Regions from separate parts of the Bacillus sp. 1A genome, predicted to be linked through region 2. Evidence: predicted binding sites of a transcription regulator. Region 2 holds the regulator's gene; the other holds the start of a gene.
What was found. Region 2 encodes Rex, which represses fermentation and respiration genes when NADH is low (regulators of the CRP and FNR family bind a similar motif). Its sites were predicted from a motif close to TTGTGAAATATTTCACAA; they were not measured.
Positions count from the first base shown of each region.

Region 1: a site for Rex is predicted at 1,032-1,049, ahead of ACUN0F_RS27000 (formate/nitrite transporter family protein). Genes of this name have one in related genera too.

Region 1 covers NZ_JBQYLZ010000001.1:5,269,329-5,272,759, forward strand. Annotated here, with positions in the region: yybP-ykoY riboswitch at 1-47, shown strand, start outside; gene ACUN0F_RS26995 (TerC family protein) at 138-932, shown strand; gene ACUN0F_RS27000 (formate/nitrite transporter family protein) at 1,134-1,985, shown strand; gene ACUN0F_RS27005 (cyclic-phosphate processing receiver domain-containing protein) at 2,013-2,324, opposite strand; gene ACUN0F_RS27010 (prepilin peptidase) at 2,339-3,061, opposite strand; gene ACUN0F_RS27015 (LutC/YkgG family protein) at 3,174-3,431, opposite strand, start outside.
Region 2 covers NZ_JBQYLZ010000001.1:6,304,265-6,307,695, reverse strand. Annotated here, with positions in the region: gene ACUN0F_RS32165 (ABC-F family ATP-binding cassette domain-containing protein) at 1-1,781, opposite strand, end outside; gene ACUN0F_RS32160 (redox-sensing transcriptional repressor Rex) at 1,969-2,598, shown strand; gene ACUN0F_RS32155 (YdiK family protein) at 2,628-2,819, opposite strand; gene ACUN0F_RS32150 (CPBP family intramembrane glutamic endopeptidase) at 2,816-3,431, opposite strand, start outside.

The sequences.
Region 1 (3,431 bases), 1.0 Mb from region 2:
TGCCTATTAACGGCAGAGGTCTTTTTTGTATTAATTTCCAAATTCTTCCAAAGTTAATAGGCAGGAGTATGGGGAAACTAAATAGTGGGGAAATTCTTCACTTATTTAGTACTTATAGAAATGAGAGGAGAATGTACATGGATGTATCATTATTATTGGAGTATGGTTGGGTATTACTCATCCTAATTGCACTAGAGGGGATTTTAGCGGCTGATAACGCTCTCGTTCTTGCAATTATGGTAAAACATTTACCAGAAGAAAAACGAAAGAAGGCACTATTTTACGGATTAGCGGGGGCATTTGTTTTCCGTTTCGGATCGTTATTTATGATTTCGTTCCTAGTCGACGTATGGCAAGTGCAAGCAATCGGTGCCATTTACCTTATGTTTATCGCTGGTAATCACTTATTTAAAACGTATGTTAAAAAGAATACGGATGAAGAAACAGAAGAAAAAGAAGCAAAGAAAAAACAAGAGAACTTTTGGTGGACTGTATTTAAAGTTGAGGTTGCTGATATCGCCTTCGCAGTTGATTCAATTTTAGCTGCAGTTGCATTAGCAATGACTTTACCAAAAACAGGATTAGGTACAATTGGTAGTCTTGATACTGGGCAATTCGTTGTTATCTTTGTAGGTGGACTTATCGGGTTAATCATTATGAGATTTGCAGCAACTGCTTTCGTACAAATCTTAAAACGTAAACCAGGACTTGAAACTGCAGCATTCTTAATTGTAGGTTGGGTTGGTGTGAAACTAGCAGTTTATACATTAGCACACCCTGCATTAAATGTAATTCCGCATTCATTCCCAGAATCTACACTATGGAAGCTTACATTCTGGATTGTATTAGTCGGAATCGCAGTTGGCGGTTGGTTCTTCTCGAAAGAAGTAGAAGTAAAAGTAGAAAAGAATTTAGACGAAAAAGCGCTGTAATTACAGCGCTTTTTCTTTTTCCCTTCCCCCCTCAATGTCCAGAAAAAATTCTATTATACTACCATTTGTAAGCGTTTTCTCAATATATGTATGTCCTTTTTGTGAAACATTGCACAAACTTATTGAAACTAAGAACAATTCCATGTACTTTATTCATATAAGGAGTATTTATAGATGATGTACTAAAGGAGCGTATTACTCATGCTAGAGCAAGGAATAGATTATGTTGTCAAACTGGCTAAGAGCAAAAAACAAATGCTAGATACAAACCCGATGCAATATTTCATTCGTGCCGCACTTGCGGGTATTTATATCGGTTTTATTATTGTACTATGTTTTAAATTAGGTAACTTTTTTCACATTGCAGATTCACCGGCAACTTATTTAGCTGCTTCTATGTTTTTCGGAATTGCCCTCGTACTTATTATATATGGCGGTGCTGAATTGTTTACTGGAAACACAATGTACTTCACTGTAGCAACTTTAAGAAAAGAAACAACGATTTCTGATACACTTCGTAACTGGGTCGCTTGTTATGCAGGGAATTTAGCTGGAGCTTTATTCTTTGCCTTACTATTTTATGCAACTGGAATTTTCGAAGCAATTGATCACGGCCATTTCATGAATAAAGTAGTAGAAGGAAAAATGAATACACCTACAATACAATTATTCTTTAAAGCAATTTTATGTAACTGGCTTGTATGTCTTGCGTGTTTCTTACCTTCTCAAGTGAAAGGTGATACAGCAAAAATTATGATGATGATGCTACTCGTTTTCACATTCTTCTTATCCGGTTACGAGCATAGCATTGCAAACTTATCACTGTTTGCTCTATCTTTAGTTTCACCGCATCCGGAGACAATTTCTTTTGCAGGTGCTATTCATAACTTAATTCCAGTTACAATCGGTAACATTATTGGCGGGTCCGTCTTTGTCGGCATGGTATACCATTACTTAACAAAGAAAGTACCTGACGTGAAACAAGAAGAAACTGAATTAGTAGCGGCTCAACAAGAAGAAATCATTCCGTTACAAGCACATATGAAACATTAAAAACTCCAAAGTTTTACTTTGGAGTTTTTAGCTTCCCACATATTTAACAACAAGGTGCGGATTAATTTCGCCTTCTTCCTTTCCCTTATTAATTCTCTGTTTCATCTTGTGCATACCGATGACATCATTCGTATGAAGGTGAATTTCATTTACATATAAACCCTCTTTACAAAAAGCCTCTACAAAATCTAATCCATTTCTTTTCCCCCATCCCATATTAAAATCAAGGGAAAGAATATTCACATCATAATCCCGAACCATTTGCAAGGCACATTCTACTGTAGTGGCGGGCACATACCCGTACGGACAACTTCTTTGATCATCCATATATACATTCATGTTCTATCCTCTCTCTATTTTGTATACGTGAACAACATGTAACATATTGCCCCAAGGCTGATAAAAGGACCGAACGGAATTTGGCTCCTCATTTTCATACGTTTTAATACTATACCAACTCCAAAGAAACAAAGACTAAAGCAAGATGCTAAAAATAAAATCATAAAAATCCCTTTCAGTCCCACTATAAATCCAAGTAACGAAAGTAATTTTATATCTCCTCCACCAAGCCCTTCTGGATATATCTTTTGCATGCAATATAACAAAATGAATATAACGCCACTACCAACTATACTATCTGTCCAAGTCACTAACGGCACAAAAACACATTCTAAAATGAGTAAACAGGCAAACCAAGCTAAAATACGATTTGGGATTAACATATATATGTAATCTGTAACTGAAATAATAAGAAGTAGCGAAAAAAGCGATAAAATGATGATAAGCTCTCGTTCCACCCCAATCATATATACAGTAAGAAGAAATATCATTCCTGTTACAAGTTCAAATACTACGTACAAAATTGAAATTTTCCTCTTACAATTCGTACAACGTCCTCTTTGTATACAAAAAGAAATGATTGGAATCAATTCTTTTGGCTTTAGCACATACTTACAATAATGACAATGTGAACGCGGGGTAATGATAGACTCACCAAGCGGTACTCTCATCGCAATTAACATAAAAAAAGAACCAAACACCATCCCCACTAACAATGCATATAAATAAGTGAACATCCCTTCCTCTCCTTTCCAGAAGAACATAGCAAAAAAAGGAGAGAACTTCTACTTCATATTATTTCTATTCTATTAAAAAAGCAGGCCATTTTCCGGCCTGCTTTCCCCTCTTTTATACGATGAAATATACTGCTTTTAATGGTCCGTGTACTCCGACAACAAGATTCATTTCAATATCTGCCGAGTTACTAGGTCCTGTAATAAAGTTAATACAAGATGCTACTGCCTCGCCATTTTCTACACGTGTGTTCATATCCTGAACTGCTTGTGTAATACGAGGCACAAGTGTTTCACGTGGAATAATAGCAAAGTATACAGTCGGTAAAAAGTGTAAAGAACGACCTTGGCCTTTATGACTTTGTACAACAAT
Region 2 (3,431 bases):
TCTACAATATTTTGTTCTAGTTCCTCAATTTTTCGAGTGCGTTGACGTTCTAATTGTTTACGCTCTTTTTCTTCGAGATAATTTAATTTTTCTTGAGCTACAGTTTTTTGAACAGGTGCTTGGTTTTCTTGCTGTTCTTGTTGTTCAAATGCTGCACGTTCAATCATTTCATTTTTCTTCTCCACATAGTAATCGTAATCGCCTAAATACTCTTGTGCACCTTCTGTTGACAACTCAACAACGGTCGTCGTTACACGATTAATAAAGTAGCGGTCATGTGAAACAAATAGAAGGGTGCCTGGATAATCAATTAAAGCATTCTCCAAAATTTCTTTACTATTTAAATCAAGATGGTTCGTAGGTTCATCGAGAATTAATAAATTTGATTTTTGCATCATAAGTTTTGCAAGAGCTAATCGAGCTTTTTGTCCACCACTAAGAGAAGATACTGGTTTTAGTACATCATCCCCTGTGAATAAGAAGTTACCTAATATCGTGCGAATTTCTTTTTCGGGCTGCAATGGATATTCATCCCATAACTCATTTAAAACTCGCTTAGAAGATGTTAAGTTTGCTTGTTCTTGATCATAATAACCAACAGATACATTGGATCCGAAAGAAACATCACCATTTAATAGTGGTAACTTATTCACAAGTGATTTTAATAATGTGGATTTCCCAATTCCGTTTGGACCAACTAAAGCAACGCTATCCCCGCGAGTTAAGCGCATAGTTACATGTTCAATAATCGGATCATCATCATAGCCGATAGTTGCATCCTTTACTTGTAAAACATCATTTCCACTTTGTTTTTCGATATCGAAGTGGAAGGATGCTGACTTAGAATCACCTAATGGTCTAGTCAATAATTCCATTCTATCTAATTGTTTACGACGGCTTTGAGCACGTTTTGTCGTAGATGCGCGCGCTATATTTTTTTGAACGAAATCCTCAAGCTTAGCGATTTCATCTTGTTGTTTTTCATAACGTTTCATGTCTTGCTCGTATAATGCTGATTTTAAGTCTAAATATTTACTGTAGTTACCAACAAATCGTCTGCTTTCTTTATTCGAAATTTCATATACTTGTGTAACGAGTTTATCCAAGAAATAACGGTCATGGGAAACGATTAGTATTGCGCCAGGATAGCCTTGTAAATATTGTTCAAGCCATGTTAATGTTTCGATGTCTAAATGGTTTGTAGGCTCGTCCAAAATAAGTAGGTCTGGTTTCGTTAATAATAATTTACCGAGAGCTAATCTTGTTTTTTGTCCACCACTTAATGTAGAAATCGTCGTCTGGTGCGTTTCAACTGGGAAGCCAAGACCACTTAAAATGGAGCGAATATCTGCTTCATATTGATATCCACCTTGATCTTTATAATCTAATTGCAATTGGTCATAATCAGCTAATAATCTTTCATATGTAGCCTCGTTTGAAAAGTTTTCTTCTTTTCCCATCTCTTGCTCTAGCCTTCGAAGTTTTGTCTCCATTTGCTGCAAGTGTGTAAAGACGGTTAACATTTCATCCCAAATTGTTAAAGATGTTTCTAACCCGGTATTTTGAGCTAAATATCCGATTGAGACATCTTTTGGTTTTATAATTTCGCCACCATCATGAGATAGCTCACCAGCTATTATTTTTAATAATGTAGATTTTCCGGCCCCATTTCGTCCGACTAATGCGATACGATCTTTCGTTTGAACTTCCAATTTTATGTTTGCAAGAATCGTTTCTGCACCGTATAATTTCGTAAGCGCGTTTACTTGTAATAAAATCAATGTTTTCACCTCAAATAATTTCTTAACTTTGCCATGTTTATATTTCTCAATCATACTAAAAATAGTGTATAGTTTAAAATAAAGAGAGAATACTTCTTCTCTTTATTATACAGGGAAATTCATGAGTGCTAAACTTCTGTATTTGATTCAAGTATATGAATAAAGATAGGAAGAGAGGAGAGGTTATATGGAGCAGCAAAAAATTCCACAGGCCACTGCCAAACGATTGCCTCTATACTATCGATTTATCCAAAACTTATCTCTTTCTGGTAAGCAACGTGTTTCATCAGCCGAATTGAGTGAAGCGGTAAAAGTTGATTCCGCAACGATTCGAAGAGATTTTTCATATTTTGGAGCGTTAGGGAAAAAAGGTTATGGATATAACGTAAATTATTTATTATCATTTTTCCGTGAAACACTCGACCAAGATGATATAACACGTGTAGCACTTATTGGAGTAGGTAATTTAGGGACCGCTTTCTTACATTATAATTTCACGAAAAACAATAATACAAAAATTGAAATGGCGTTTGATGTTAGTGAAGAGAAAGTCGGGACAGAAATCGGGGGCATTCCTGTATATCATTTAGATGAATTAGAAGAACGTTTATCAACTGATATACAAGTGGCAATATTAACAGTACCCGCTACAGTAGCACAATCTGTAGCAGATAGATTGGCAGAAACGAACGTGCATGGTATTTTAAATTTCACACCAGCGCGCTTAAATGTGTCAGATAATATAAGAATTCACCATATTGATTTAGCGGTAGAGTTACAAACACTTGTTTACTTTTTAAAGAATTATCCACAATAAAACGCAGAGGAAGCGACCTCTGCGTTTTATTATTGTTTTTTCTTTGTGAATTTAACTAAGATAAGGCGAAGTGCCAAATTAAAATCAATTGTTGCCATAACTGCAAATAGTATTGTCCACATATTCCAGATTGTATCTGTTACGTTCGTAATGGCGAAGCGTGTAAAGATACATCCTAGAAGGAAGTACAATGCAGCCATGAACAATGGTGAGTTCCTCATACTAAAAATCCTCCGATAAAGCCTTGCATTTTTTCAGCTTCTTTAATCATTTCTTGAATTTGTTCATTGCTCATTAAAACTTGAGCAACTGCAACTAATGTATTCATTGCAACATGAGCTGCGATAGGGACGATAATACGCTTCGTTTTTACATATAAAAAGGCGAATACGAGTCCCATAGAAGTGTATACCAATAAGTGAGTGAAATCAAAATGAATTGCTGCGAATACAAGAGAACTAATGATAGCAGCAATAAAGAAGTTAAACTTCTTATAAAGTGTACCAAATAAAATTTTTCTAAATACGATTTCTTCCAAAATAGGTCCTATTATAGAGATAACGATAAGGAACCAAGGTGTCGTTCTTGCGATATCCATAAGTCTTGCTGTATTTTCTGATCCAGGTTTAATTCCTAATACACGCATTTCTATCATACCGGCAATACTTTGTGAGAAAAATGCTAGGAAGAACCCGATAAAAATCCAACCAATCGTAGCTGGAACAGTAGAGCGCATTGTATCTAAACGTCTGTCACGAATATCTGTTCTAAGTAACCAAAGTACGATACATAATGCAATAAAGAAGCTAATGATTGCCCAGTGGCCAGTTATG